4 regions of the Paraclostridium bifermentans genome follow, and region 3 is predicted to be linked to each of the others. Evidence: riboswitches for the same ligand, from Rfam matches in the RefSeq annotation. Region 3 holds a riboswitch; each other region holds the start of a gene.
What was found. Region 3 has a riboswitch for cobalamin ahead of KXZ80_RS04570 (ABC transporter substrate-binding protein). Riboswitches for the same ligand answer to the same signal wherever they lie in the genome.

Region 1 (8,111 bases), 1.3 Mb from region 3:
TATGGTAGGAAAAGAAATTGTTATATATGGGTCTGGTGATATAGGACTTATAATGGCAAGACGTATGACATTAGAAGGAGCTAAAGTAAAGGCAGTAGTTGAAATAAACCCACATTCAAGTGGATTAACTAGAAATATTGTTCAATGTTTAGATGATTTTGACATACCTTTAATGTTAAGTACAGGAATAACACATATAGATGGAAAAGAAAGAGTAAAAGGGGTTACAATTAGCAAGCTAGATGAAAATAGAAGACCTATAAAAGGAACAGAAGAATATATAAGCTGTGATACTCTTCTTTTATCTGTAGGGCTTATACCTGAGAATGAATTAAGTGTTGAAGCTGGAGTTGTATTAGACAATAAAACTAGTGGACCTATTGTAAATAATTCAATGTCTACAAATGTAGATGGAGTGTTTGCATGTGGGAATGTTGTTCATGTTCATGACTTAGTTGATTTTGTTACAAAAGAAAGTAAAATAGCTGGAAAGAATGCAGCTTTATACTGTTTAAATAAGTTAAATAAAAATAAAGAAGTTAACACAGTTGCAGATAATGGAATTATATATATAGTTCCTCAAAATATAGATGTTAGCAGTGATGAAGATGTAAACTTATTTATGAGAGTAAGAGAAATTTGCAAAAATAAAAAGTTAGTTGTTAGAAGTAACGATGAAATTATTCTAGAGAAAAAGAGACCTCATATGATACCTTCAGAGATGGAAAATATAAAAATTAGTAAAGATTTATTCAAAGATATTAAAGGAAATATAATAGTTAGTGTAGAGGAGGCATAATTATGAAAAATGTTACTTGTACAGTATGTCCAATGGGATGTTCATTAGTTGTAAGTAAAGTTGATGGAGAATATAAAGTAGAAGGAAACACATGTAAAAGAGGAGCAAAATATGGAGTTGAGGAAGTTACAAATCCAAGAAGAGTTATAACTACTACAGTTAAACTTAGCGGTTCTTATTTAAACTTACTTCCAGTTAAAACTAATGACTCTGTGCCTAAAGAGTTAATGTTTGATATTATGAAAGTTTTAGATAAAGTATGCGTATGTGCACCTGTTAATGTGGGAGATATTATAGTTAAAGACATATTAGGAACAGGTGTTGATATTGTAAGTTCTAAGAGTATGGAAAGTATGAATACAAGTGATAAAAATAGTGATCATGAATTAAGAGATTGTATATAATAAAAAATTAATGGACAATAAAAATAACCTTCTTTAGATATAAATATATTTAAAGGAGGTTACTTTTATTGTTAGAATTATTAAAGTATATAACTTATTTTAGTAATAACTATATAGTTGGTTAAATATACTTAAGTATAAAAAATAAAAATAAAAATTTTAGAGGAATATAGAAATTTTTATAGAATTATATATAATAGATAGAGTATGTGATAAATTATAATTAAATATTAGAGATTATAGGTTTTTTAAAATTAATAGGGAAAGAGGTTAAAATCCTCTGCAGCCCCCGCTACTGTAAAGCTGATGAAACTTTTAAAACCACTGTAAATTTTACGGGAAGGAAAAGGAGTAAAGAGAAGCTAAGCCAGGAGACCTGCCTATAATTGAAAAATTAAGTTCTTCGGGGTGAAGGAAAATAATTGAAAGTATCATAGTTTAAAAGTACTATGTCCACTTTGTCATGTTATTAAATCCTAATCCAAAGATTGGGATTTTTTTACGCTTAAGTAAAGTATGCTTACAAAAAACTATAGTATTCTATAAAATTTAGTTATATTAAAATACTAGGTTTTAGGCGTAAAAAAATTTTTTTGAGCAACGGACGAAGTCGTTGGCGACATGAGCAAAGCGAATTTTTATGTATGCCCTTTAAAACTTAGAGTTGATTTAGTCATTTTATCACATGAAACAATAATGTACTAAATAAAAAAAGAGAGGGATTTAAAATGAATTATTTAAAATTATCAGTTATAGCAGGATTACTACTTGTAATCTTAAATCCTGTGACTTCACATGCAATGCACATCATGGAAGGATTCTTACCTATGCAATGGTCTATATTATGGACTGTCGTATTTATACCATTTTTCATATACGGGTTAAAATCAATAAATAAAATAGTAAAAGCTGATCCTAAAAAGAAAGTACTGTTAGCTCTAGCAGGTGCATTTGTATTCGTACTATCAGCTTTAAAAATACCATCTTTAACAGGTAGTTGTTCACATCCTACTGGTGTAGGTCTAGGAGCAATATTGTTTGGGCCATCTGTAATGGCAGTAGTTGGAAGTATAGCTTTACTATTTCAAGCTATACTTCTTGCGCATGGAGGACTTACAACTTTAGGAGCAAATGCTTTTTCTATGGCTATAGTAGGTCCTATAGTATCGTTTTTAATATTTAAATTCTGTAAAAAAAGAAACATTAGTACAGGAAAAAGTGTATTTTTTTCAGCAGCATTAGGAGATTTAGCTACATATACTGTAACTGCAACTCAATTAGCATTAGCATTTCCTGATCCAGCAGGAGGTATATTAGGGTCATTAGTAAAATTTTTAGGTGTATTCTTTATAACTCAAATACCTATAGCAATTGCAGAAGGATTATTAACTACATTAGTATACAATTTAATAACACAAAATGAAGAAGGAGTTGTAGAAGATGAGTACAAATTCGAAAGTCAAAACTAGAAATAAAAATATACTATTATTAATTTTAACAGTAATCTTAATAATAACTCCGTTAATATTAAACTCAACTGCTGAATACGGAGGTGCTGATGGAGAAGCAGAATCTTTAATTAGTGAAATAAATCCTAATTATAAACCTTGGTTTAATAGTTTATATGAACCACCTAGTGGTGAGATTGAAAGTTTACTTTTCTCTACTCAAGCAGCTATAGGGGCAGGAATAATTGGATATTTTTTAGGATATAAAAAAGGAAAAAAAGATAAATGTTAGAAATTGACAACTGTGCATATTTAAATAATATAAAAGATGTAAATCCATTGATAAAATTAGGAATTACATTTATAGGAGTTATAGCTTCTATGCTTACCCAAAATGCAAATATACATATACTTATAATGCTATTTATGACAGCTTTAATACTATTTATAGCAAGAGTAGATATGAAACTATACATTAAATGTTTAAAAATACCTATAATTTTTTTAATTATAGGTATTGGATTAAATTTGATTAATATATCATTTGAAAATAAAGATTATATATTCAATGTAAATATATTAGGATTATACATAGGAACTACTGAATTTGCTGTAAAAAGCTCAGTAAACATATTACTTAGAGCTATGAGTTGTATTATATCAATTTATTTCTTAATACTTACGACTCCATTTAATCAATTAATAATAGTATTAAAAAAACTACATATTCCACATACACTTATAGAATTGATGATTTTAATTTATAGATTTATATTTATATTTATAGAAGAAGCAGAAGAAATATATAAATCACAACAACTAAAATTTGGGTATACGAATTTAATGACATCATATAATTCAATGTCATTGCTTATAAAAACATTGTTTTTTAGAATGATGAGAAGATATGAAGATATGAGTATATCTTTAGATATAAAGTTGTATGATGGTAAATTTCACGTATAGGAGACTAAAATGTTTAAAGTAGAAAACTTAACATATAAATATGAAAAAAATAATAAAGCATTAGACAATATAAGTTTAGATTTTTCAAATGGGAATATGATTGGGATAATAGGTTCAAATGGGTCAGGTAAGTCAACTTTATTTATGAACTTAATGGGGATATTGAAACCTTCATCAGGAAAAATTATTTATGATAGTAAAGAATTAAGTTATAAAAAGAAAGACTTGTATAACTTAAGAAGAGATGTAGGTATAGTATTTCAAGATCCAGATAAGCAGATATTTTATTCAAGAGTATATGATGACATTGCATTTTCTTTAAGAAATATAGGGTTAGAAGAAAGTGAAATAAATAAAAAAGTTTATAGAGCATTAGAATTGGTTAATGCGATAGATTTAATAGATAAGCCAGTACATTTTTTAAGCTATGGGCAGAAAAAAAGAGTAGCTATAGCATCTGTTATAGCTATGGAAAACAAAGTTGTTTTATTAGATGAGCCAACAGCTGGATTAGACCCAATAAGTACAAAAGCTATTATAAAAATATTAAAAGAATTATGTGAAAAGGGCGTAAAGGTAGTTATATCGAGTCATGATATGGATTTAATATATGACCTTTGCGACTATATATATGTTTTAAATAAAGGTAAGATAACAATTGAAGGAAATTCTAATGACGTTTTTAAAGATGATTTGAAAATTAAAGAGGCAGGATTAAATAGTCCATGGCTTGTAAAAATACACAAAAACATGAATTTACCTTTATTTAAAAAAGAAGAGGATTTATACGATTATTTTAATAAAACATGTATAAATTCTGTTAATAATTAGCCCCTAATCTTATTAAGTTAAGATTAATATATATAATAAATAAATACCTTTAGTCTAAATTTAATCCTTGGATATATATCTGAGGATTTTTTCTTTGTAGAAAAAATTAAAAAAATGGATATGATTAATATGGGCTTTTAATAAATTTGAATAAATATAGATAATAGATTAAAATATACATATAACATATACAATCAGGAGGTAATGATGGATATAGATTCACTAAACCCCGCCCAAAAAGAAGCGGTATTAAAAACAGAAGGGCCAGTGCTTATATTAGCAGGAGCTGGTTCAGGAAAAACGAGAGTTTTAACAACAAGAATAGCTCATCTTATGAAAAATAAAGGAGTACATCCTAGTAATATATTAGCAATAACATTTACAAATAAAGCTGCAAATGAAATGAAGGAAAGAGTTGAAGAAACTATAGATTCGGATGTCAAAGATATGTGGATAACAACTTTCCATTCATGCTGTGTTAGAATTCTTAGAAAAGATATAAATAGAATCGGATATAATAGATCTTTCGTTATATATGATAGCTCAGACCAAGTTACTTTAGTTAAAGATTGTTTAAAGGAATTAAACTTAAGTGATAAATCTTTTGAACCTAAAGTAGTTATAAGTTATATTTCTGGAGCAAAAGATAAATTATTAAGTCCTAAAGAATATAAAGATATGCATAGAAATGATGCGAGAATGAGTAAAATTGCAGATGTATATACTTTATACCAAGACCGTTTAAAAAGAAATAGTGCACTAGACTTTGATGATTTAATAATAAAAACTGTTGAGTTACTAAAAACGGAAGAAAGTGTACTAGCATACTATATAAATAAATTTAGATATATAATGGTAGATGAGTATCAAGATACAAGTAAAGCTCAATATGAATTTATAAAGTTGCTAGCTAAAGAGCATCAAAACATATGTGTTGTTGGAGATGATGACCAAAGTATATATGGATGGAGAGGTGCAGATATAAGAAATATACTTGAATTTGAAAGAGACTATGATGATGTTCATGTAGTAAAATTAGAACAAAATTATAGATCAACTCAAGTTATATTAGATGCAGCTAATACAGTTATCTCTAATAATATAGAAAGAAAGAGAAAAAAACTTTGGAGTGAGCAAAAAGAAGGCGAAAAGATTAAGATACAGGTAACATCAGACGAGATAGAAGAAGCAGATTTTGTTGCTGATAATATATGGAGAATTCATAGAAAGCAAAACAAACCTTTTAAAGACTTTGCTGTATTATACAGAGCGAATGCACAAGCTCGTGCTATAGAGGATGCTTTAAATAGAAGTCAAATACCATATAATATATATGGAGGAACTAAATTCTATGAAAGAAAAGAAATAAAAGATTTAGTTGCATACTTAAGAGTTCTTCAAAATGTCCAAGATGATATATCTTTAAAGAGAATAATAAATGTTCCTAAAAGAGGAATTGGACTTAGAACAATAGAAAAAATAGAGGATAGAGCTAGCTTAAAGCAAGAGAGTATATTCTCCGTTCTTTTAGATGTAGATACTAACTCTGATATATCTACAAAAGCTAGAGCAAATATAAATGGATTTGTAGATTTAGTAGGAACTCTTAGAGTAATAAAGGATGCTTATTCAGTAAGTAAACTTATAGAGAAAGTTTTAGATGTTACTGGATATTTAGATGAACTTGAAAAAGATAAAAATGAAGACGCTCAAGACAGAATAGACAACTTAAAAGAGTTTATATCAATTGCTATTGAATTTGAAAATACTAGTGAAGAAAAAGATTTAGAAACATTTTTAACTAATGTAGCTCTTACTTCAACAGAAAGTGATGATGAAGAAAATGACAGAGTATCACTTATGACAATCCATACATCTAAGGGACTTGAGTTTCCAGTTGTTCATTTAGTTGGTATGGAAGAAGGATTATTCCCTATATCTAGAGCAGTAAGATCTATGAGTGAATCTGATATAGAGGAAGAAAGAAGACTTTGTTATGTTGGAATAACAAGAGCTAAAAAAGAACTTTTCATGACACTTACAAAGAAAAGAACTCTTTATGGAAAAACTAATCCATCTATACAATCTAGATTTATGGAAGAACTTCCAGAGGAGTGTATAGAAAAATTAAATAAAGAAGAACATGAATTAAGCTATTCTAAAGCTAATTACAATATATTAGATAAATATAAGCAAAAATATATGAAATCTATGAATAAGGCTAGTGTAGCAAATAAGGTACATGCCACTATAAAAGAAAATAAGCCAGAACCTACATCTGATGATATAAAATTAGGTTCAAAGGTTTATCATCCTAAATTTGGGGTAGGAACTGTAGTAGCAGCTGTTGGATCTGACTTAACAATAGCTTTTAATAATCAAGGTATAAAGAAGATAAATAAAGAATATACGACACTTGATTTATTATAAAATAAAAGTTTTAAGGGGGATTTGTAATGAATTCAAAAGAATTTGCAAGAAACTTAATAGGGTTTATAGAGAAAAGCCCTACAGCTTTTCACTCAGTAGAAACATCTGAAGAGTTATTAAAATTAAATGGGTTTAAAAAACTTGACTCAAGAGAAGAATGGAAACTAGAGCAAGATGGAAAATACTATACAACTAAAAACTCATCAGCAATAGTTGCATTTACCATAAACACTAACAATTTAAAAGAAGATGGATTTAGAATAATAGGATCACATTCAGATTCTCCATCTTTTAGAGTTAAGCCAAATCCAGAAATGGAAGCTGAAAAAACTTACTTAAAATTAAATACAGAATGCTATGGAGGTCCTATACTAAATACATGGTTAGATAGACCGTTAGCAATAGCAGGAAGAGTTGTACTTAAAGGAGAAAGTGTATTAAGACCTGAAGAAACTTTAGTAAATATAAATAAACCTATATGTATAATTCCTAATTTAGCAATACACATGAATAGAGAAGTTAATGAAGGTGTAGCTCTTAACAAGCAAAAAGACATGTTACCATTAGTGGGATTATTAAATGATTCTCTAGAAAAAGATAACTTCCTTTTAAAAACTATAGCTAAAGAATTAGGAAGAAAAATAGAAGAAATTATTGATTTTGATTTATTTTTATACGAATATGAAAAAGGCATGTTAATAGGGCCTAATGAAGAAATGATATCTTGTGGAAGATTAGATAACCTATCAATGGCGCATGCTAGTTTACATGCACTTATAGATGCTAAATCATTAAATGGAGTGAATGTAGTTGCTGTATTTGATAATGAAGAAGTTGGAAGTTCAACTAAGCAAGGTGCTGATTCTAATATGCTATTAAATGTATTAGAAAGAATATCTTTATGTTTAGGTCAAAATAGAGAAGAATTTTTTAGAAGTTTATATTCTTCATTTATAATATCTGCAGACCTTGCACATGCAGTTCATCCTAATGTAGGAGAGAAGCATGACCCAACAAATAGACCTGTTATGGGGAAAGGGCCTGTTATAAAAATAAATGCAAACCAAGCTTATACTAGTGATAGCCAATCTATAGCTGTGTATAAAACTATATGCAAAGAAGCAGGAGTAAACTGCCAAGAATTTGTTAATAGATCTGATGTAAGAGGTGGAAGCACAATTGGACCTATATCATCTACTCATATAGATATACCATCTGTTGATGTTGGAAGTC
Region 2 (8,111 bases), 1.2 Mb from region 3:
AAAAGTTTTTTTAGCAATAGTTTCTCCCTCTGGGGCAAATATAGTTATTTTAACTCCCTTTGTATCTCCTATTACTTTTCTAACCTCACTTTGTATCATGGATATAGGCGTTTTATTTATTGCAGCTTTTCCAATTTCTATTCCTAAGCCTTTTTTAGTTACCCTTCCAATCCCAATTCCACCATCTATTATTATTTCATTCGAATCAATAAGTTCAGCTTTAGCATATATATGCATTTTATGAGTTGCATCTATATCATCGCCTCCATCTTTTTGAATGGAACATTGTGCAAAATCATTATTTATATCTACATTCTCCACTTTTAAATTTAATGGAATTCCCTTAGGGGTATCTATATTTACAGTTTCTAATGTTTCCTTAGTTAAAATCATATATGTGGCCGCTTTAGCTGCACCTGTTGCACATGATCCAGTAGTATATCCTCGTTTGTATTTTTTCCCATCTATATAAACATATTCTTCCATAATATCGTCCTTACATAGAGTATAGTATTGCATTTATTATTGCTGCTGCTAAGTTGCTTCCACCTTTTCTACCTTTTGATATTATGTAAGGAATATCTGTTTTTTCTAACTCATCTTTAGATTCAGCTGCTCCTACAAATCCTACAGGTACTCCCACTACAGCTTCAACATTCAATTCTTTTGAATTATGCATTTCTATAACTTTATATAAAGCAGTTGGCGCATTTCCAAGTACAAATATTTTTTTACCTTCTTCTTTTGCTGCAACTTCCACTGCTGCCATAGATCTTGTTATACCTTTTTGTTTTGCAAAATCCGCTACTTTTTCATCACTTACAAAACATTTGTACTTACAACCTAATGCCTCTAATCTTTTTTTATTTATGCCACTTAAAGCCATGTTAGTATCAGTGTATATAGTTGCATTTTCTTTCAAAGCACTTATAATATTTTCGACTACATCTTCAGATATTTTTAATATATCTAAATACTCGAAGTCAGCAGTTGTATGTATAGCTCTTTTTATTATTTTTTCTTCTAGCTCATTTTTAAATTCGTATTCAGGTCGTATCTCATCAATTATGCCTTGAATTATTTCAAAACTCTTAGTCTCTATCATCATAGGATTTTTAATGTATTCCATAGTTATTCACTCCTAAGTCCCCCAGCTATTATATTTGCTGTGTATATTTTTTTGTATTTTTTATCTATTTTCTTCTCTACTATTTTCTCTACTATTTTACTTTCATCCATATCACATTCAAGCAATATACCTATAACTGTTCCACTGTGAGCTATATTAACCCCACAAGCCCCATACTCTTTTGAAATATCCATTATTTCACTTAAGTATTTTTTCTTATGAATATTTTCATTTGCAACACTACTTATATTGCATGCTTGTCCTATTAAATTTAAATCATTATTCTTTATTCCTTGTTCCAGTAGTTTAAAGGCATATTCAATTATGTACTTATTTTGTCTTTTAAGTTTTGTGTAATTTTCCTTTTTTCTTATGTGCTTAGTGCTTAATTTATCATTGGGCTCTAATATCAATACTTTTCCAGTATTGAAACATCCCAATTTTTTTACAACACTTGCATCTAACGGATTAAATATAGTGTTTTCTTTTAGATATATAGAATCTGTAGGTTCAATTTTTGTTGCAAGCTTTGATATATCATACTCACTTAAATCTCTTCCTATAAGGTTTAGTGTTGCTCTTATGGTAGCTCCTATATCTGCAGTAGAACTTGCCATACCTTTGCTTATAGGTATCTCGCTTTTTATATCTATAGATATATTTTTCAAGTCATTCTTAGGCAAATTAAAATATCTAAATACCTCTTCCATAGCTTTTCTTGCTTTTAATGGTCCTCTATTTACATCACTAATTTTTTCTTCTAATGTCACTTTAGAAAATCGATTAATTGCATAAGATGATAAGTATTCTTTTTCTTTTATCATACCTTGCACAAACTCTCCACAAGATGCTGGGCATATTCCATATGATTTCATCCTATTCTCCTAGAATTTTATTTAATTGGCTTAATATTTTTTTATTTTCTGAATGACTTTTTATCGCTATCCTAATATAACTTTCATCTAAATTTCTAAAATTAGATGCATCTCTAATGAGTATGTTTCCTTCTAGAAATAATTTTTCTTTTAATTTACTTGCTGTTGTATTTAGCAATTTTATTAAAATAAAATTTGTATTTGTATCATACGCCTTAATTGCTTTTATATCTCGTAATTCTTTTAAAACATATGCTCTTTCTTTTATAAAAAATCCTTTGCTATTTTTGATATATTCTTCATCTTTAAATATATAATTTGAAATAATATCTGCAAAAGAGTTTATAGTCCATGGTTCTTTAATTTCATACATCTTATCTAAAATGTTTTGATTGCTACATACTCCATATCCTAGCCTTATACCTGGAATTCCAAAAAACTTAGTTATAGCCTTTATTATAAAAATATTTTCATTTTCTTTAATATGTTTTATGAGACTATAATTTTCTTCATTTTCTGCAAATTCCATAAAAGTTTCATCTACTATAAGCAATTTATTGTGCTTTTTTAGAAGTTCTACTAGTGAACTTAAATCATATGTTTTTCCAATAGGATTTGATGGATTACATATAAATAAACTATCAAATTTATCTATGTTTTCATTTATATAATTTAAATCAAGTTCAAAATTGGTATCCTTATTTAGATATAAATTTAAAACTTCTAGCCCACTTAAATTTGCGCTTCTCTCATATTCTGAGAAAGTTGGGTTCAAAATAGCTATCCTTTTACCTATACTTTTCATTAACAGATATATTATTTCAGTAGCTCCATTTCCTGGTATTATATTATAGCTATCTACATTTAAATATCTAGCTATATTTTCTCTCAGGCTTTTATAGCTTATATCAGGATATTTATTGCATACGCTTAGCCCTTCTAATATATATTTATCTAAATTTGGTATTAAATATGGATTTATATTAGAACTAAAATCTATAATATCTTTTGGATTTTTTTTATAAGCTCTACACATATCTTCTACGTTTGCTCCATGTCCAAGGTCTTTCATGATTTCCACCCTCTATCTTAAAGTACTATATAAGTAATTATTGAAAATATAACTAAAGCTATAAATGACGTCAAATACATTATTTTATTTGTTCTTAATATATCTTCAGCTTCTAACTCTCTATCTTTATCCCCTATAGTAGGTTTATAAACCTTTTCTCCAAAGTACATGTTTGTTCCTCCTAGTTGTACTTCTAAAGCACCTGCTACTGCACCTTCTGCATATGCACAATTTGGACTTTTGTGGTTTTTTCTATCTCTCATAGCTATTTTGATACTTTTTTTAGAGTTAAATCCTAATATAAAACTTGCTATCATCATGAAAAATGGTGTTATTCTAGCGGGTATAAAGTTTGCTATATCATCAATCTTTGCAGACGCAAATCCTATGTCTCCATACTTTTCATTTTTATATCCAACCATTGAGTCTAATGTATTTATAGCTTTATAAGCCATTGCAAGAACAGGTCCTCCGATAAAGCCATACATCATAGGTGAAATTATTCCATCTACTGTATTTTCAGCTACAGTTTCAACAGTCGCTCTTATTATTTCATTTTCACTTAAACTGGTTGTATCTCTTCCAACTATATAAGATAGTTGTTTTCTAGATTTTTCAATATCTCCAGTTTTTAAAACTTCATATATTTTTTTTGCTTCATCCGCTAAACACTTTGTTGATAATGTTGTATATAATATTATTGATGCTATAATCACATAAAAAATATTATTTATACAAAGTAAATTTAAAATTAAACCTGTTACTAATGCTGTAAATCCTACTGTTATAATCCAAAGTAGGAATCCCCCTATTTTCAATTGATTTTTTGATTTAAAAATTTTTCTTATTTTTCCTTCTGTAAACCTTATAAGATTTCCAATAAATCTAACCGGATGTGGAAAAGAATATGGATCTCCTATAATCAAATCCAGTAGATAAGCTATAACCATTACTAAAATTATTAATTTACTCATTTCTATCACCTCTAAATTTTATTATTGAATCTAAATTATTATAAAAATGAGTATGTAAATATGTAGCTAAGGTATTACCTTTTGAATATCCTCCATCCCATTCATCTACAATTTTATTGCCTCTTTTTTTAATCATTTTATAGGCACAGTTTTCATCACTTTTAAATTCTGAGTGATGGAATTCATGTCCTTTTATAATTTCTCCTTCATTGGAAAGAATTGTATCTTCCTTAGCTATCCCATCACAATATCCAAACCTTTTAAGCGAAGTTGTCATTTCGCTAGTTCCTTTAAATATTCCTACCATATTATAAATATTTTCATCTGAATCTTTCAGCTTTTCCCCTAAATACATAAGCCCACCACATTCAGCATATATAGGTATATTTTTTTCATGTGCATTTTTTATAGATAATCTCATACTTTCATTTAAATGCAACTCTTTTGCAAATATTTCTGGAAACCCACCTCCAATGTATATACAGTCTGCTTCAGGAACCTTCTTATCATTAAGAGGACTAAATTTAACAATTTCACACCCCATATGTTCTAATAGTTCTATGTTTTCTTTATAATAAAAATTAAATGCTTTATCATAAGCTATAGCTACTTTTTTATTTTCAAACCTTGGTAAATCTTTTAAATCAAAATTGCTTTTTACTGATTCACTTTCTGAAATTTCAATTAGTCTATCTATATCTATGTATTTTTCTATCTCATCTCCTAAATCACTAAATTTTTCTTTTAAAGATTCCATTTCAACACTTGGAATTAAACCTAAGTGCCTAGACTCTAAAGAAAATTTTTCATTAGGTGGAAAATAACCTAATACTTCAGTATTACAATATTTCTCTATAGCTCCTTTTATAAGTTCATAGTGACCTTTTGTTTTTACATTGTTTACTACTACACCTTTTATATTTACATTTTTATCTAATTCTTTATATCCAAGAACCATAGCTGCTGCTGAAGAAGACATAGCCTTTCCGTTTATAACCAATATAACTGGAGCCTTTAATAATTTAGAAGTATATGAACTTGTACATGCATCTAAATCTATACCAAATCCATCATACAATCCCATAACCCCTTCTATTACCGATATATCAGCTTCCTCTGATGCTTCATTTACTATATATTTAATTTTTTCATCTTCCAACATATATGAATCTAAATTTCTTGAGTCTCTCCCAGTTATGAATGTGTGATACGATGGGTCTATATAATCTGGTCCCACTTTATACGGTTGAACTTTTAAGCCTCTTTTAGTTAGAGCTTGCATTATTCCCAGTGAAATAGTAGTTTTTCCAACTCCACTATTTGTTCCTGCTATCAATATTTTTTTCATATTATCACCTAACCATTTATAATCTCATATATTTTTTTCATATCTAAACATTCTCTTAGTATTTTTGCTAACTTGTCATACTCTTTATTTTTAAATTCTTCAAATGAAGTTATAGAACTTTTATTTTCTTCTAATCCTTTATTTTTCCTTATTGAATTTAATATTTCTCTTGTAAAACTAGCATCATCAAAAATACCGTGAATGTACGTTCCAACTACATTTCCTTCTTCATTTATACATCCCTCTTGATATGAAACATTATCTTCTAATTTTTTAGTTATTGTTAGTAGTGATTTTCCTTTTATATCTGTTTCACCCATATGTATTTCATATCCATTTACACTAATATCGCTTAATGAATTTAAGTATCCATTTAAATCTTTATTTATAATAGCTTCAACTTGAGTTGTAACTTTTTCTTTTTCAAACTTAGTTTCTATATCTAAAAGTCCGATTCCATCAATCTCTTTTATAGATCCCTCTATACCTTCCGGGTCATATAATTTATTACCTAAAAGCTGATATCCTCCACAAATTCCAAATATCAATTTTCCTTGTTTTTGTAAATCTTTTATTTGTTTTTCTAATCCACTTTCTCTTATATAAATTAAATCTTCTATTGTATTTTTACTCCCCGGTATTATTACCATATCTGGATCTGATAAAGACTCTCCTTTTTCTATATATCTAATACTTACATCTTCTTGTATCTCTAGCATATGCATGTCTGTAAAATTAGACATGTACGGTGTTCTTATTATCTCTATATTCACATCATTCTTTTTAAATTGTTTTTTAAATCTATCTGTTACACTGTCTTCATCTTCTATATTTAAATCACTATATGGAACTACTCCTATGACAGGAACTTTTATAATATCTTCTAGCATATCTATTCCTGATTGTAAAAGCTCTACAGTACCTCTAAATTTATTAATAATAACACCTTTAACTCTTTCTCGTTCTTTTTCTTCTAGTAAAATCATTGTTCCAGCTATAGATGCAAACACTCCACCTCTATCTATATCAGCAACTAATACTACCGGTGCATCTGCAATTTCGGCCATTCCCATATTAGCAATATCTCTATCTTTCAAATTGATTTCTGCGCAACTTCCTGCACCTTCTAAAACAATTACATCATACTCATCGCTTAAGTCTTTATAAGTTTTTTTTAACATTAAGGCTAAGTCTTCTTTATAATCGTGGTATATACTAGAACTTACGTTATCAAGAACTTTTCCATTTACTATTACCTGACATCTATTTTTACCTGATGGTTTTAATAAAATTGGATTCATTCTAACATCAGGTTCAATTCCAGCCGCTTCAGCTTGAGTAACTTGTGCTCTCCCCATTTCTAACCCATCTTTTGTTATGTATGAATTTAATGCCATATTTTGAGATTTAAAAGGTGCTACACTATATCCATCTTGTTTTAGTATTCTGCATAACCCAGCAGCCAAAGTACTTTTACCTACATTAGAAGCTGTTCCTAAAAACATTAATGATTTACTCATAATAAAAGTTTCCTTTCCAATTTATATTGTTTTTTAATTGCAAAAAAGACCTATCCACGATGGATAGGTCTTAAAAAAGTATATACTTAACCAATTTTAAAATCCTTCACCCCGAAGACTTTATTTCCATAAACTAGGCAGGTCTCCTGACTCAGCTTCATCCTAGTCCTATTCCTTCCCGTAAAATCACAGTGGTGTCTAATAGTTTCGTCAGCATTACAGTAGCGGGGGCTGCAAAGGATTCTAACCTTTTTCCCTATTAATCTTTAATGAAGAACCTAATTTATGTCTATTTTTATGATATTTTCATATGTATTTATGTTAAATATAAAGTATTATTTAGTGTATGAATTACAGAAAATCCATCTACTATGTCTATAATACTAACTGATGCATTGTCTATTTTAAAATTCCAATGATACTCATGTGTATTCCCAATTAAATAAGAAATAATATTTCTTATTGTTCCTGCATGAGCACATATCAAAATAGTTTTGTTTTTGTTACAATCCAGTATATGATTTATTTCTTTACAGACTCTATTATAAGAATCTACTAAACTTTCCCCATTTGGATATTTGTATTCGAATCCATTTTTAATTATTTTTTCAAATTCTTTAGGAAAATTACTTTTTATATATTCAAAATTCATTCCTTCAAAATCCCCAAAACTAATTTCTTTAAGATTCTCACTCTCAACAATTTCTAAATTTTTAAATTTAGCTATATCCTTTATCGTATTCTTAGTTCTAGTAGATGTAGTTGTATATATGCAATCAACATTCTCTTTTTCTAAGAATTTATTTAGTTTAAGTATTTGTTTTTTTCCAAAATCACTTAACTCACTATCTATATGCCCAGATAAATTTCCATCTATATTATCAGTTGTCGTTGCATGCCTTACTAATATAAGCTTTGACATAATCTCACCTCTTATTTTAATCCAAATGTCAAATATATAAATATTAAATATACAACCTCAACAAGTTCGGATGTACATCCAAGTATGTCTCCTGTTATTCCATCTATTTTTGAATATATATATTTAACAAAACCTCTAGTAAATATAATCATAACTGGTATAAATGTTATTACTTTAATTATACTTATTACATCTAAATTAAATAATACTGAACCTATAAATGCTACTAATATTGCTGTATATGATATCCCAATTAAAATCATATTTAAAG
Region 3 (8,111 bases):
ATAGTTGCTTTTGCATTTAAAGCTGAGTCATTCATATATTTTTCAATAAGCTTTGGATCTCTAAGTATATCCTCATCACAATTGTAATACTCAACTAATATATGTCTTCCTAAAGTTTCAAACTTCATAGTCGTCACTCTCCTTATTAAGTTTTTAATTTATTTTTTTATAACTAATATATAATTTAACTCTTTGTCTTTCATATCACTTAAATATGCATTATTATCTTTTAATAATTTTATATATTCTATAATTTCTTTTGTAATTATTTCTCCAGGTGTTACTATCGGGATACCTGGCGGATAAGCCATTATAGATTCTCCAGAAATTCTTCCAATACATTCATCAAGTAAAACCATTTCTTTCTTTTTATAAAAAGCATCTCTCGGTTTTAATTTCAATATTGGAGTTATTTGTTTTATATCTATATCCTTCATTTCATCTGGCTTCTTATATATTTTAGATATTATTTCTAATGCATTTATTAATTTATCTACATCTTCTTTTTCTGTCCCTATAGATATTAACGCTAGTATATTATATAAATCTCCTAGTTCCGCTTGAACTGAAAACTCTTTATATAATAAATCATAAACTTCAAGTCCTGTTAAATTTAAATTTTTAACATTTATACAAAATTTTGTCTCATCTATAAACTTTACTCCATCATCATTTAAGCACTCTGTAGATACAACTTTTATGCCTTTTATTTTATTAAGCTTAGCTTTTGCATATCTTGAAAGATTTAAAGCTTTTGATAGTTGTTCCTGCCCATTTGAAACTAAATTTGATCTAGCTCCATCGATACTACTCATCAATAAATATGAGGCTGATGTTGACTGCAACATGTTTATACATTGAAGAACTTTACTAGATTCTATACTTTTATTATTTAAAAGCAGTGCTGAAGCTTGTGTTAATGCCCCTCCAGTTTTATGTATGCTAACCGCTGCCATATCTGCTCCTAAATTCATGCTCGATGGTGGTAAATCCTCATGGAATGGAAAGTGTGCTCCATGTGCCTCATCTACTAAAACTAATACATTATGTTCATGGCATATTTCTATAATTTCACTTAAATCACTGCATGCTCCATAATAGGTTGGATTAAGTAAAAATAAAGCTTTTATCCCCTTATTAGTTTCAAGTGCATATTTTACATCTCTAGCTCTTATATTAAGACTTATTCCTAATTCTTTATCAAATTCTGGTTGAATAAATACAGGTTCTCCTCCACTTAATATTAATGCGTTGATAACTGATTTATGTATATTTCTAGGAAGAAGCAATTTATCATTATCCTCTATGATACTTAATATCATTGCATGTATAGCTCCTGTAGTTCCATTGGTTATAAAAAAAGCATCATCTGAACCATAAGCATCTGCTAAAAGTTTTTGGGCATTTTTTATAATTCCTCTAGGATTAGACACATTATCCATTAGTGGCGATGAATTTATATCCATTTTCATCAATTCTTCTCCATAATAGTTATTTAATATATCTACCCCTTGATGTCTTACATGACCAGGTACATCAAAACATGCTATATCTTTTTTTGAATATTCTTTTAGTGAGCTTAGCAGTGGTGTTTGACTATGATTTAACTTATAACTTTTCTCATATTCTAACTCTAAGTTTTTACCTATAGCTTCCAAATCGTTCCTCCCTTCTTTATTTTAAAGATTGATTTAACTTTTCAAAGATTATTATTTCTATTCATAAAATTTAGTTTTATTAAACTCACAATATTTATTATATAAAGTTTCACCCATTTTGCAAGCACTTTTTTTATTTTTTTATTTTAAATATCATTTTTTCTATTTCTAGTTATTTCAATGTATATACATATTTTTTTATTTTTCTGTTTATATTAATTTTTATTATGTTTAGTTAAAGTAAACTTTTGTTTATATTAATTTTTATTATGTTTAGTATAACTAACTCAATTTTATCGTTTTACCAATGGTTTTATTTAATATTACTAATCATTAATGTATATTACTGCTAAACTTTTTTAAAATAATAAATTTTCACTTTTTTTAACCAAATTGATTTTTATTTACAAACAATTAATTTATTACATAAAAAAAAGCTAAAAAATATTTTTAAATTATTTTTTAGCTTTCTATATTTATTTTTTAATTTAATTATTTTTTAAAAATTATATTTATATTATCATCAGTTTCATCTTTTAAAATTTTAGCATTAACTCCATAAACTTCCTTTATAAGTTCTGTAGTCAAAACCTGTTTCGGAGTTCCATAAGCCCTAATTTCTCCATCTTTTAAAACATATATTTTATCGCAATACATAGCTGCAATATTTAAATCATGAATAGCTGCTATAACTTCTATATCTAAATCTTTAACGATACCCATTAATTGTAACTGATATTTAATATCTAAATGATTGGTTGGTTCATCAAGTATTAAACACTTTGTATCCTGAGCTAAAGCCCTTGCTAGTATAACCCTTTGTTGCTCTCCTCCAGATAAAGTATTAAAGTTTCTATTAATTAAATGTCTTATATTTACTTTATCTATAGCATTATATACAATTTCATAATCTTCCTTAGTATCTCTGTCCATAACTTTTTTATAAGGACTCCTTCCCATAAGTACCATGTCTAATACCGAGAAATCAAAGTTATTATGATTATGTTGAGCTACAACTCCAATTTTTTTAGCACTGTCTTTAGTTGATATACTTTTAATATTAATATCATCTAGATATATTACACCTTTACTTGGGGTTAAGTTTCTATATATACACTTTAAAAGAGTCGATTTTCCACTTCCATTAGGCCCTATAATCCCTACAAATTCTTTATTTTTAACATCAATATCTATGCCTTTTAATATTTTATTTTCATTTATAGAAAACTCTAATTTTTTAGTTTCTATCCTCATTAATTAGTACCTCCAAACCCATAACTTCTTCTTATCATTAGATAAACAAAGCAAGGAGCTCCTATCATAGATATAAGTATTCCAATCGGCAGTTCTGCATTTCTTATTATTATTCGAGATAATACATCTGACCATATTAAAAATATAGCTCCCAAAAGTGCAGATATTGGAATTATTTTTTTATGGTCAGTCCCAAATAAACCTCTAACAATGTGAGGTATTATAAGTCCAACAAATCCAATCATACCAGATGAATAAACCACTAATCCTACTAGGAGAGATGTTACAATTAGATATACTTGTCTATACCTATGTAAATCAGTGCCTAATGTTATGGCTACATCATCTCCTAACAACATTAAATTTAATATTCTATACTGACTTAAAAAGAATATAGTACCTATTAAAATCAGTGGAAGTATAAATACTATTTCTTCCCATTTAGCACCAGCTAAACTTCCCATAAGCCAAAATGTTATATTTTTCATTCCTTCTGCATCATTTTTTATATAAACTATAAAACTTGAAAATGCACTACACACAGAACTCAAAGCCATTCCCGCTAATAATAGTTTTGTAGAGTTAGATCTTGACCCTGTGTTTGAAATCATTAAAACTAGCATCGAGACTAAAAATGCACCAAAGAATGCAAATATCCCTATTGAGTTTTGTCCTAATAAAGTTGTAAATCCTAACATTATAGCTATTGTAGCCCCTAAGGATGCTCCAGATGATACGCCAAGGATATAAGGATCTGCTAGAGGGTTTTTTACTATAGCTTGCATTACAACTCCACATACAGATAGTCCTATTCCTACACATAAAGCTAAAATTATTCTAGGTAGCCTAATAAACCATACTACATCATGGATAGCTCCATTAGATAAATTATTTTCATTTCCTATACTAAATAGTTTATACCCTATTATTTGATATACTTGCTTTATGCTTATGTCACTTGAACCTATTGTTACCGCAAATAAAATAGATAGAATTAAAGCAACAATAAGTCCCATAATAACTAATATATATAAAGGCTTTGTTTTAACAAAGCCCTTTTCTTCATTATTTCCATATTTTCTTAAGCTTTTCGTTGATTGCATATGCCTATGTCCCTCTTTCTACTTACTTGGATAAAGTCCATTTGCAAAAGTTTCTATTCCATCTATAGTTCTTACTCCACTACAATACATTTGTCCTAGTTCTATTGGATAAACTCTATTATTTTTAACTGCATTTAAACTTTGTAATGCTTTGTCTTTCATAACTAAATTTTTAGTTTCTTCAGCCTTTTTACTATCATCATCTCTATTCATATATACTACAAATATACTGTCTGGATTTAATTTTACTAAATCTTCTTTACTTAGTGGATTCCCATTTTCATTTAATAATTTCGCACCTAGTTTAGTTACCATATCTCCTCCTAGAGTGCTTTTTCCATATCCACTAATTTTATCATCGTAAAATTCAACTATTAAAGTAGTTTGTTGCTTTTTGCCTTTTTCAGACTCTACAACTTCATCTACTTTCTTATTTATATTACCAACTATATTTTTAGCTTTATCTTCAACGTTAAATATTTTCCCTATATTTAAGATATCTTCACATTCATTTTTAATAGTTTTATGCTCTACTGCTCCACTATTTAATGCCATGTATGTATTTGTGCCTTTATTTTGCCAAAAATCTACTGTTCCTAATGTTTTATCGGTAAACAAAGAATCCCATCCTACTATAAGATCTGGCTGTAACATCATAGTATTTTCTTTAGACGGCGTAAACTCATCTAAATACTTAACCTTTTTAAAAGCTTCTTTATATTCATCTTTAACCTTATGGTCTAACCCAGCCGCCGCAACTATATTATCTTCTAACCCTAATGCTAGCATAGTTTCTATAGAGTCTTGATAAACTGCAAGCGCCTTTTTAGGTTTTTCTTTTATAGTAACCTTTATTTCTTCTTTGTTACTATTGTGCGTAGTAATAGTTACTGGATAATAATTATCCTTTGTTTCATTTGTTTTTTCTACCTTCTTTGCAGTAGTGTCTTCAGTTTTAGTTTCGGTTTTACTGCACCCTACAAAGCTTAGCCCTATAACTAAGCTAAGCAAACTTAATTTAATTTTTTTTGATATTTTCATTTTGTCTCTCCCTCCGAAAGTTTGTTTTATCTAGGCAGGTCTCCTGACTTATACATCATCCTCATCTTTACCTTCCCAAAGAAATTCTTCAGTGGCTTAAAAAAGACTCGTCCGTAATTACAGTAGCGGGGGCTGTTGATGATTTTCACATCATTCCCTATTAATTAATAAAAACCTAGTATTTATATTTATCATTATAATGTTATCATAATCCGATTCATTTTTCTATAAATTGCAAAATTTAGACATCTTATTTTTTAATCTGTATCAATTTTTTACTTTCCTTGCATTATTTAATTAGACCTTTAAGTATAAAACCCATTAATATTTAAGTTTTTTAGCATAAAAAAAACTCGCTTTCATAGTTATACAAAAGCGAGTTTTTATATTAAGCTAATTCTAAAGCTATATTCATCATTCTTGTAAATGCAGTTTGTCTTTCCATAGCAGTAGTTGCTTCTCCTTTGAAAGGACAATCAGAAATTGTTAATATACAAAGAGCATTAACTCCAGCTCTTGCAGCATTCATATAAAGTGCAGCTGATTCCATTTCGACAGCTAGAACACCCATTTTAGTCCATTTTGCTAAAGAATCTAATCCTTCATCTCCATAGAATACATCACTACATAGTATGTTTCCAACTTTAGGCTCAACCCCTTGGCTTTTCGCAACATCTACAGCCTTACTAAGTAATTCATAGCTTGCTACTGGTGCAAATGTTCCTGGTAAGTTGTATTGAGCTGCATAATTAGAATCTGTACAAGAACCCATTCCTATAACTATATCATGCATTTTTAAATCTTCATGTAAAGCTCCTGCAGAACCTATTCTTATAAGATTTTTAACTCCATAAAAATGGATTAATTCATATGTATATATTCCTATTGATGGACAACCCATACCTGTACCTTGCACTGATATTTTTTTACCATTATAGTATCCAGTATAACCATTCATACCTCTTACAGTGTTGTATTGAACAACGTCTTCTAAGAAAGTTTCTGCTATAAATTTAGCTCTTAGAGGATCCCCTGGTAATAATACTGTTTCTGCTATATCTCCTAATTTACCGCTATTGTGTGGTGTTGGTGCTCCCATTGCCATAATTTCATTCTCCTTTAACTATCATTAATATTATTTAAACTTAATTATCATCTTATTTAATATCAATAATTATATATACAATTTAAAATTGAAATACTTTTCCTTATAACATATATGTACTTGTATATATTGATATCTTATTTAGTCTACACTCTTTATCTTTTAGCATACACTATATTATATGTATATATTACAATTTTTTATTCACTAGTACAATACTTTCTGCCAATTTTTATAATTTTTAAAATTTAATTACATTTATAGTTTAATTAAATATAAAAAGCTTTATCAATCATAATGTCACATTATATTGATAAAGCTTTTTATTTAAAGTCTTATATTATGCAAATTTCTTATTACTCGATTTTATAACCTGTTGAGCTATATTAGCAGAATGATCTGATACTCTTTCTAGATTACTAATTAAATCTAAGAATATAACTCCAGAGTCCACACTACAAGAACTTGCGTTTAGTCTTCTCATATGATTTGCCCTACAGCTTTTTTCCATCATATCAACTTGTTCTTCCATCTTTATTACTCTACACGCCAAATCTACATCTGACTTCTCTAAACTTTCAAGCGCTAAACTGTACGTGTCTAAGACCTTTTGGTATAATTCTTTAAGTTCAACAGATCCATCTTTAGATAAACTCAAATCATTATCTATAACTGTAGTTGCAAGCTCTGCTATATTTTCTGCATGATCTCCAACTCTTTCTATATCATTTACAGTATTAAATAATAAATCTACACTTTCTCTAGAATTATCATTTAATGAAGTTTTAGATAGTTTCAATAAATAATTTAGTATGCTTTTTTGTAAAATATTTATTAGCTTTTCATTTTTAAAAGATTTATCTACTTTTTCTTTTGATTTATTTAAAAATCCTGTCATTGCATTGTCTAAACTTTCTTTAGCTTTTTCACCCATTCTTAAAGTTTCTTTTATAGTGTTTGATAAAGCTATAGATGGAGTTTCCATCATTCTATCATCTATGTAATGAACAGTCTTTTTGCTTTTTATTTCTTCTTCTCTTTCTGGCATAAGCTTCATAGTAAGCTTTACTATGTATTTAGAGAAAGGAAGTAATAATATAACATTTGTTATATTAAATAATGTATGAGCATTTGCAATTTGTCTACTTACATCATCTGGATTTAAATTTTGAACTATCATAGTTATAGGTTTTGTTAAAATTAACATAAATACGATGGTTCCTATTATATTAAACACTAAGTGCATTAAAGCTGCTCTTCTAGCATTTATACTAGCTCCTATACTAGATATTAAAGATGTAACACATGTACCTATATTTTCTCCATATAATATAGGAAGTGCTGCGGTTAAAGGTATTAATCCTTGAGATGCAAGTGCTAATAACATCCCCATAGAAGCACTCGAACTTTGGACTATAGCCGTTATTCCAAATCCTAATAAGATTCCAAGAATAGGTCTATTTCCAAAAGCAACTAATGCATCAGTAAATCCTTTAAACTCTGCTAATGGCTTTACTGCATTTTTCATAAAGTCCATTCCAGTAAATAATATACCAAAACCTATTAAAATTTCAGCTATTGTTTTTGTTTTTTGATTCTTTGAAAATAAATACATTACTATCCCTATACCTAATGCTAAAGGCGCTATCCCTACTAAATCAAGAGATACAAGTTGTGCTGTTATAGTTGTTCCTATATTAGCCCCCATTATAACTCCTATAGCCTGAGGTAATGTCATGATTCCTGCGTTAACAAATCCAACTACCATAACTGTAGTTGCACTACTACTTTGTATAATTGCTGTTACTAGAGCCCCTACTAAAACTCCCATTAATACATTACTAGTTAAAAGTCCAATTATTCTTTTTAATTTTTCTCCTGCTGATTTCTGAAGACCATCTGCCATAAGATTCATTCCATATAAGAATAGTCCCAGTCCTCCCATCAAAT
Region 4 (8,111 bases), 1.2 Mb from region 3:
TACATAGTTTTATGAAACTCATCATCAAATCCTATATCGACTCTAATTGGAATTCTAGTTAAAAACTGTAATATTCCTATAAATCTTTTCATATTACTACTCCTTAATTTTCATAGGTATACCACTTACAACAAAGTAAACTTCATCAGCACATTTAGCTATATACTGATTTATCCTACCTACTATATCAGAATATACTCTACAAAGTTTATTATCAGGCACTAAACTCATACCTAACTCATTAGTTACTATTACAAAGTATAAATCTGTTTTTTTAATTTCATTTATTAGCATTTCAATTTGTTGTTTTATATACTTTTCCATCTCATTAGTTTCTTCTGGTGTGCATTTATCAAAATCTATTCCATAGTCAAATATCAAATTATTAACTAATAGTGTTACACAATCCAAAATAACAGTTTGATGTTTATTACCTAAATTATCTATTATCGAATATATATCTTTAAAAACTTCATAAGTTTCCCAATTACTCGGTCTACTTTCTTTATGTTTTTTAACTCTATCTTTCATCTCCTCATCAAAAGGAGTAGAAGTTGCTATATATGCTGTTGAATTTTCTCTACTTATACATAAACTTTCTGCAAAACTACTTTTTCCAGATCTAGATCCACCAGTAACTAAAATTAACTTGCTCATAAATTTCACCTTCTTATTTTCCTATATCTACTTCATCAGTTGTTGCCATATTTTTATATGCGTAATTTGCAGCTTCTATAATATTGAAGGCTAATGCTGAACCACTTCCTTCACCTAATCTCATATCCATATTAAGCATAGGATTTAACTTTAATATTTCTAAGGCCTTAGCTGCCCCTGCTTCTGCTGATGTATGTGATGCTATCATATACTCTTTAACCATAGGATTTATAGTGTATGCTATTAAAGCTGCTGCATATGATATAAATCCATCAATAACTATTGGAGTTCTATTAGCAGCACAAGCTAAAATCACGCCTGCCATTCCACCTATTTCAAAACCTCCAACTTTAGATAATATATCAACTCCATCTAATTTATCTGGCTTATTTAATTCAATTGCTTTTCTTATCGTGTTAGCTTTATGAGCTACTCTATCTTTTTTAAGTCCTGCTCCTATTCCTGTAACATCTATAGGATCACAATCAGCTATAACAGAAACTATAGCGCTACTTGGAGTAGTATTACAAATTCCCATTTCTCCTATTCCTATAAGGTTATATCCTTTTTCTATACTCTCATTTGCTACTTTTATACCTATTTCTAAACATCTAATGGCTTCTTCCCTAGTCATAGCTGGCCCTTTTGCCATATTAGAAGTTCCTTTTCTAATCTTATAATCTATAACTCCATCTAATTTTTCATCTGTATTTATTCCTAAGTCAATTGCAATAACATCAGAATTTACAAATTTAGATATAGCTCCTACTCCACATACCCCTTTAGTAAAGTTCGGAAATTGAAGTCTAGTTATTTTCTGAGGGTCTGGTGCTACACCTTCTTCATATACTCCATGATCTCCTGCAAAAGCAATCACTATTTTTTTATCTGTATCAAAATATTTTTTTTCAGTTATTCCTGCTATTTGTATACATATATCTTCTAATTTTCCTAAGCTCCCCACAGGTTTAATTAATTTATCTAATCTATCTTTCGCTGCATTCATATGTAATTCACTTAATGGCTTTATGTTATTTATCGTCTGTTCTAAAGTTTTCATGACTACCTCCTTAAATTACAATAAAAAAAGACTTAACTCAAGAGTTAAGTCTTTAAATATGTCATAAAAATATTTTAAGATTTAAATTCTTCACCCCGAGAACCTAGTTATATAATATACTAGGCAGGTCTCCTGACTTAGCTTCTTCCTTGCTCTAACCTTCCCGTAATTTTAACAGTGGTAAATAGAGTTCGTCTGCATCACAGTAGCGGGGACTGTAGAGGGATTACACCTCTTTCCCTATTAATCTTAAATGTAAGAACCTATATATATTTAAGTTATTTAATTTTGTTTTATTGATATTATATATAAAAAATCTCCCCACATACAACTAATTCTACATTAGTGTACATAAATCCTTTAATTTTTTCCATTGTAATTATTTACTTATCTATTTGAGTATATATAATAATACCATAAAAATGATTAATTAGATAGAGTTCGTTGGAATATATTATAATATACACCTTTTTTACTTAAAAGTTCTTCATGTGATCCTGACTCAACAACCTGCCCTTTATTTAAGACATAGATTTTGTCAGGATTCATTATTGCAAATAATCTATGTGCTATAACTATAACAGTTTTATTTTTTAATAATTCACTTATATTTTCTAATATAAACTTTTGAGATATATTATCTAGTGCTGATGTTGCTTCAACTTATACACGTACCAATTAAAATTCCTGTATATTATTGAAATACAATAAGTTCCCCTATACTCATATTTCCTTTTAACCTTGCCTTATTTCTATTAGTTTACCATCACTTATAGTAATCATTATATCTGCCATTTTTGCTATTTTTTCATCATGAGTTATCATAACTAAAGTCTGATTAAATTGTTTAACACAGCTCTTTAATATATCCATAACTTCGTCACTAGTTTTACTATCTAAATTTCCAGTGGGTTCATCTGCAAATATTATAGATGGTTGATTTGATAAAGCTCTTGCTATTGCAACCCTTTGTTGTTGTCCCCCCGATAGCTCATTTGGAAATTTTTTTATTTGATCTTTTAATCCTAATCTTTCGATAGTACTATCAATATACTTTTTATCTACTGGTTTTGAGTCAAGAGATATTGGTAAAATTATATTTTCATATACATTAATAACTGGTATTAGGTTAAAACTTTGGAAAACAAATCCGTATTCTTGTACCCTAATTTTAGATAATTTATCATCATTTAATGTATATATATCCTGATCTCCTAAATATACATTTCCTGATGTAGGTTTGTCCAATCCTGCCATACAATGAAGCAAGGTACTTTTACCACTTCCGCTTTCTCCAACAATAGCAGTAAACTTACCACTTTCTATTTCTAAAGTAATACCATCAACAGCGTTTACCCCGCTATCTCCTTTTCCATATATCTTTTTTAAATCTTTTGTTTTTATACTTTTTTTCATATATTATCAATTCCTTATTTTATTATAGTTTGTCTATATACAGACTTATTAAAAATATAAATTATTTTAGTATTTATTTATACCCTCACTTATATCTATATTGTCTATTAACTTTGACTTGAAATACCCTATTAAAAAAGCAAATAAAATTGTTATTGACATAAATATAAGAACCTCTTTTGGAGGTATGTATATATCACTCATGTTCAAATTATGTCCTAATTTTGCATGTATTTGTTTACTTTTGGTGAAAAATATAAGCTCATCTATTGAAACTGCAACCCCCGCTAATACACTACCTATAAGGCTATAAACTAAAGCTTCATATATAACTAACTTTTTTAAATATTTCTTTTTAAGCCCTATAGCCCTTAATATAGAAAACTCTCTTATATTGTTATTAATATTTATACTAACTGTTGTATATATATTAAATAATGCAGCTATCAATAGTATAGACCCTATCATCAACCTAGACTTTAAGTAACTATTTGAGTCAGTTGAACTTTTATATTTGTTATTTGGAGTAATAATATTCAAGGAATTATACTTTTTATTTATATTATCTACTAATTTATCTGCTTGTTTATTACCCTCCCCATCTATATTAAAGTTTACTTCCTGTATATAAGTGTCATTTGTTATATTCTTGAATGATTCTAAATTCATGTATATACCCATATTTACAGCATAATTTTGCATTCCGTTATTATATTGGAATGATTGATCTAGTATAGCATTAACTCTACATTTATATGTTTTGTAACCAAATTCTTTATTATCTTTTTTGTTTAGCACTTTAAACTCAAATATATCTCCTATTTTTAAATTTTTAATAGCATCTTCCATCTTACCGTTATATATGTTGCTAAATTTATTGCATATTGCAACATCTATAAATTTATTATTTTGTTCATTAATTTTTTGTATATTTCCTTCTTTTACATATTTATTTAATTTATTATAATCATCAACTCCACTTATCAAAGCCATTACTTCTAAATTTTCTTTTTTATTATCTTTTATCCCCTCCATTTTAATATAAGATTTATTTAAATTATCTTTTGATATTGTTACATATCCACATGTATGACTTAATAAATTAAAATCTTTTACTCCTTTAATCTTCTTTATATTTGACGTCTCTTCCATACTTATCTTATCTATGCTCTCATCAACATTTTCATAAGGCTTTATCATGTAACTATATTCATCTTTAAGTCCTACTGAATATTTCTGTGTTTTATTAAAATAGTTTTTCATATTCGTAGATGTACATGATATAAACACAAATCCACTAAATGCAATTATGACAATTGAAATTATTGACTTAAATTTGCTTCTTAATAAATTGTTTTTTAGAAGTGTTTTTAGAATTTTCTTATTCTTTTTTGCTTTATACTTAACCTTGTCACTTTTATTTATAAGATCCATTGGGTATTTTTTTAATGATTTTAATATAGGTAAACATATTGCTATTAATAATGCACCTATAGTTATTAAAAAAGCTTTACCTACTATAAGATGTGAAATATTTAACTTAACTTTGCTAAAATCACTTATATTAAATAAGTTGGATCCTACAAATATACTCATAGCATATCTTGCAAAAATAATAGAAGAGATAAACCCTATAAATCCACCTATAATAAATAATATACTCATTTGAAATAAATAAAATCTAATAACCTTTTTATTAGACATGCCCACTGTTCTTAAGTCTCCAATTTGATTCATCATTTTACTAAGAATTATATTAAAATAATTAAAAATTGTAAGAGATGCAGTTATTGCTACAAGGATTTTTACCTCTTTTTGATTCTCCTGTTGGAAAGCTCCATATAATCTAAGTGCCGCATCCAAGTATTGATTACTAGATACGTCTGATTGTCCATCTTTTCTAATATCTGTTGTATAGTCAGATGATGGATCGTATTTTTTTCTTATTTCATTAAATTTCTGATCTATATTATGTTCATTAATCCCTTTAACATTATAAATCGTACTATAAGTTATAAATTTATCTGGTATTATATTTTTACTATCTCCAACAAAGCTATCTAGTTCTATATCTTCAAGGTTATAATAGTCTTCAACTTTACTTATAACCCCAACAACCTTATAATTATCTTTTTTACTATAAATTTCATTAGTTTCATCTAATTTATAATTAATTTTATTTACTCCTGAAATACTTTTATTTAAAATATTTTCCTTATCATATTTACCTAATAACTTTGAATCTATAATAATTTCATGTTCATTTTTAGGATATCTTCCTGAAATAAGGTCATAGTTTAAATCCTTTAAATAATTTTTATCAAATGAATATAGTTTACTTTTTAATCCATCTTGTAAAATAAATTCACCTAAATTTTTAACTGTAGATAAATTATAAACTTCATCTACCTTTTTTAATTTTTCTATATTTTCTTTATTATTACTTATAAATGTTCCATCATAATATCCTGCAATTTCTTTAGCCTGGTTTATTTGATTGATAGACATACTATCTCCTATTATGTCTACTCCCAGTATTAATGTGATTGCAACTACTATAGAAGCTATTATAGTAATTGACTCTTTTCTATTTTTTCGTAAATACATTAAGGCTAGCTTTAGCTCAAATAACATTTTTTCTCTCCCTATAAAAAATATTAAATTAAATTGTAATAATTAACTTTCAAAAACTTCCTTTATAGACGAAATAGTATGCTTTTTTAAATCTACAAATTTAATTGGCTTTAATAAATATCTATATACTCTAAATTCATATCCGTCTTGTAGATAATCTATTACCCCTGTTATAAATATGATTTCACAACTTTTGTCTTTTTCTCTAATTTTTTTTGCGACTTCCATACTTATTAACTTTTTCATATGCATCTTCAGGGTAATTATTTATTAAATCCTCCCCACAATTAAATACTATTATTTCAAATTGATTAGTTAATTTATTCAATATAATTTCTAAATTTTCTTTTAATTTTTCTCTACATGAAAAATTATCTTCACAAATAACAATCTTAATCATAAACCCTCCATATATGCTAAATTTATATTTAATCCGTCAAATATAATATTTCTTTTTTTCCCCTTATTTCGCTATATAAATATATTAACACAATATACTTTAATGGTAAATTTTTACAATTATTTAATCTTTTATTTATCCATATCGTACAAACACAGTTCTTTTTTATTTTGATGTACGAAAAAGGTGGTTAGTATTAAGTTACAATGCAGAAATCATTTTAAATCATCTTCTCTTATATTTATCTCCTACCGTACAAGCGTAATCTTTATTTATTTTTGCACAACAAAAAGTGGTTAGTATTAAGTTACAATGCAGAAGTCATTTTAAAGCATCTTTTCAGCTTTATGACTTCAAATGTAACTTAATACTAACCACTACAAATCCACGTAAAATAAAAAAAATTACGTGGCTACATCCTACTCTCCCAGGCAGCTTCCCACCAAGTACCATCGGCGCTAAAGAGCTTAACTTCTGTGTTCGGAATGGGAACAGGTGTATCCTCTTTGCTATAATAACCACATAATCTTTATGGAGCTAGTGATAGGAATCGAACCTACAACCTGCTGATTACAAGTCAGCTGCTCTACCGTTGAGCCACACTAGCAACTAAGTTTTAATGCTTTGAAAACTGAATAACATTTATAAGATTAAATAATCTTGGTCAAGTCCTCGATCTATTAGTATCGGTAAGCTACATACATTGCTGCACTTACACCTCCGACCTATCAACCAGGTAGTCTTCCTGGGATCTTACCCTTACGGTGGGAAATCTTATCTTGAAGTTGGCTTCGCGCTTAGATGCTTTCAGCGCTTATCCATTCCGTACATAGCTACCCAGCCATGCCCTTGGCAGAACAACTGGTACACCAGAGGTACGTCCATCCCGGTCCTCTCGTACTAAGGACAGGTCTCCTCAAATTTCCTACGCCTGCGACGGATAGGGACCGAACTGTCTCACGACGTTCTGAACCCAGCTCGCGTACCACTTTAATGGGCGAACAGCCCAACCCTTGGGACCTACTACAGCCCCAGGATGTGATGAGCCGACATCGAGGTGCCAAACCTCCCCGTCGATGTGGACTCTTGGGGGAGATAAGCCTGTTATCCCCAGGGTAGCTTTTATCCGTTGAGCGATGGCCCTTCCATGCGGAACCACCGGATCACTAAGTCCGACTTTCGTCCTTGCTCGACCTGTATGTCTTGCAATCAAGCTCTCTTCTGCCTTTACACTCTACGCACGATTTCCGACCGTGCTGAGAGAACCTTTGAGCGCCTCCGTTACTCTTTGGGAGGCGACCGCCCCAGTCAAACTGCCCACCTGACAGTGTCCCAATACCTGATTCAAGGTATCTGGTTAGAATCTCAGTACTACAAGGGTGGTATCCCAAGGATAGCTCCACCGAGACTGGCGTCCCGATTTCATAGCCTCCCACCTATCCTGTACATGTAGCACCAAAATTCAATGTCAAGCTACAGTAAAGCTCCATGGGGTCTTTCCGTCCTGTCGCAGGTACCCGGCATCTTCACCGGGATTACAATTTCACCGAGTCTGTTGTTGAGACAGTGCCCAAATCGTTACGCCTTTCGTGCGGGTCGGAACTTACCCGACAAGGAATTTCGCTACCTTAGGACCGTTATAGTTACGGCCGCCGTTTACTGGGGCTTAAGTTCACTGCTTCGGATAAATCCTAACAGATCCCCTTAACCTTCCAGCACCGGGCAGGCGTCAGCTCCTATACATCGTCTTGCGACTTAGCAGAAACCTGTGTTTTTGGTAAACAGTCGCTTGGGCCTATTCTCTGCGGCCACCTCGGGCGTTAACCCTAACGTGGCACCCCTTCTCCCTAAGTTACGGGGTCATTTTGCCGAGTTCCTTAACAACAGTTCTCTCGCTGGCCTTAGGATACTCTCCTCACCCACCTGTGTCGGTTTGCGGTACGG

Region 1: it holds a riboswitch for cobalamin, as region 3 does, so the genes downstream of both, KXZ80_RS14360 (energy-coupling factor ABC transporter permease) here and KXZ80_RS04570 (ABC transporter substrate-binding protein) in region 3, are expected to answer to the same signal.
Region 2: it holds a riboswitch for cobalamin, as region 3 does, so the genes downstream of both, KXZ80_RS14545 (cobyric acid synthase) here and KXZ80_RS04570 (ABC transporter substrate-binding protein) in region 3, are expected to answer to the same signal.
Region 4: it holds a riboswitch for cobalamin, as region 3 does, so the genes downstream of both, cobT (nicotinate-nucleotide--dimethylbenzimidazole phosphoribosyltransferase) here and KXZ80_RS04570 (ABC transporter substrate-binding protein) in region 3, are expected to answer to the same signal.

The regions. Positions count from the first base shown of each region.
Region 1 covers NZ_CP079737.1:2,971,509-2,979,619, reverse strand. The annotation lists gene KXZ80_RS14370 (NAD(P)/FAD-dependent oxidoreductase) at 1-799, shown strand, start outside; gene KXZ80_RS14365 (DUF1667 domain-containing protein) at 802-1,203, shown strand; cobalamin riboswitch at 1,428-1,601, shown strand; gene KXZ80_RS14360 (energy-coupling factor ABC transporter permease) at 1,932-2,672, shown strand; gene KXZ80_RS14355 (energy-coupling factor ABC transporter substrate-binding protein) at 2,644-2,943, shown strand; gene cbiQ (cobalt ECF transporter T component CbiQ) at 2,937-3,617, shown strand; gene KXZ80_RS14345 (energy-coupling factor ABC transporter ATP-binding protein) at 3,627-4,448, shown strand; gene KXZ80_RS14340 (DUF3553 domain-containing protein) at 4,656-6,878, shown strand; gene KXZ80_RS14335 (M18 family aminopeptidase) at 6,905-8,111, shown strand, end outside.
Region 2 covers NZ_CP079737.1:3,008,062-3,016,172, forward strand. The annotation lists gene cbiD (cobalt-precorrin-5B (C(1))-methyltransferase CbiD) at 1-486, opposite strand, end outside; gene KXZ80_RS14520 (cobalt-precorrin-8 methylmutase) at 497-1,129, opposite strand; gene KXZ80_RS14525 (GHMP family kinase ATP-binding protein) at 1,132-2,004, opposite strand; gene KXZ80_RS14530 (pyridoxal phosphate-dependent aminotransferase) at 2,006-3,076, opposite strand; gene KXZ80_RS14535 (cobalamin biosynthesis protein) at 3,094-4,050, opposite strand; gene KXZ80_RS14540 (cobyrinate a,c-diamide synthase) at 4,043-5,398, opposite strand; gene KXZ80_RS14545 (cobyric acid synthase) at 5,407-6,918, opposite strand; cobalamin riboswitch at 7,038-7,215, opposite strand; gene KXZ80_RS14550 (histidine phosphatase family protein) at 7,235-7,840, opposite strand; gene cobS (adenosylcobinamide-GDP ribazoletransferase) at 7,852-8,111, opposite strand, start outside.
Region 3 covers NZ_CP079737.1:942,370-950,480, reverse strand. The annotation lists gene speD (adenosylmethionine decarboxylase) at 1-128, opposite strand, end outside; gene KXZ80_RS04585 (aminotransferase class I/II-fold pyridoxal phosphate-dependent enzyme) at 159-1,658, opposite strand; gene KXZ80_RS04580 (ABC transporter ATP-binding protein) at 2,151-2,912, opposite strand; gene KXZ80_RS04575 (FecCD family ABC transporter permease) at 2,912-4,015, opposite strand; gene KXZ80_RS04570 (ABC transporter substrate-binding protein) at 4,034-5,056, opposite strand; cobalamin riboswitch at 5,073-5,250, opposite strand; gene deoD (purine-nucleoside phosphorylase) at 5,445-6,155, opposite strand; gene KXZ80_RS04560 (Na/Pi cotransporter family protein) at 6,502-8,111, opposite strand, start outside.
Region 4 covers NZ_CP079737.1:3,016,592-3,024,702, forward strand. The annotation lists gene cobS (adenosylcobinamide-GDP ribazoletransferase) at 1-92, opposite strand, end outside; gene cobU (bifunctional adenosylcobinamide kinase/adenosylcobinamide-phosphate guanylyltransferase) at 97-657, opposite strand; gene cobT (nicotinate-nucleotide--dimethylbenzimidazole phosphoribosyltransferase) at 671-1,717, opposite strand; cobalamin riboswitch at 1,824-1,999, opposite strand; gene KXZ80_RS14570 (ABC transporter ATP-binding protein) at 2,453-3,133, opposite strand; gene KXZ80_RS14575 (FtsX-like permease family protein) at 3,200-5,767, opposite strand; gene KXZ80_RS14580 (response regulator) at 5,810-6,013, opposite strand; gene KXZ80_RS14585 (response regulator) at 5,973-6,167, opposite strand; rRNA gene rrf (5S ribosomal RNA) at 6,574-6,690, opposite strand; tRNA gene KXZ80_RS14595 (tRNA-Thr) at 6,700-6,774, opposite strand; rRNA gene KXZ80_RS14600 (23S ribosomal RNA) at 6,828-8,111, opposite strand, start outside.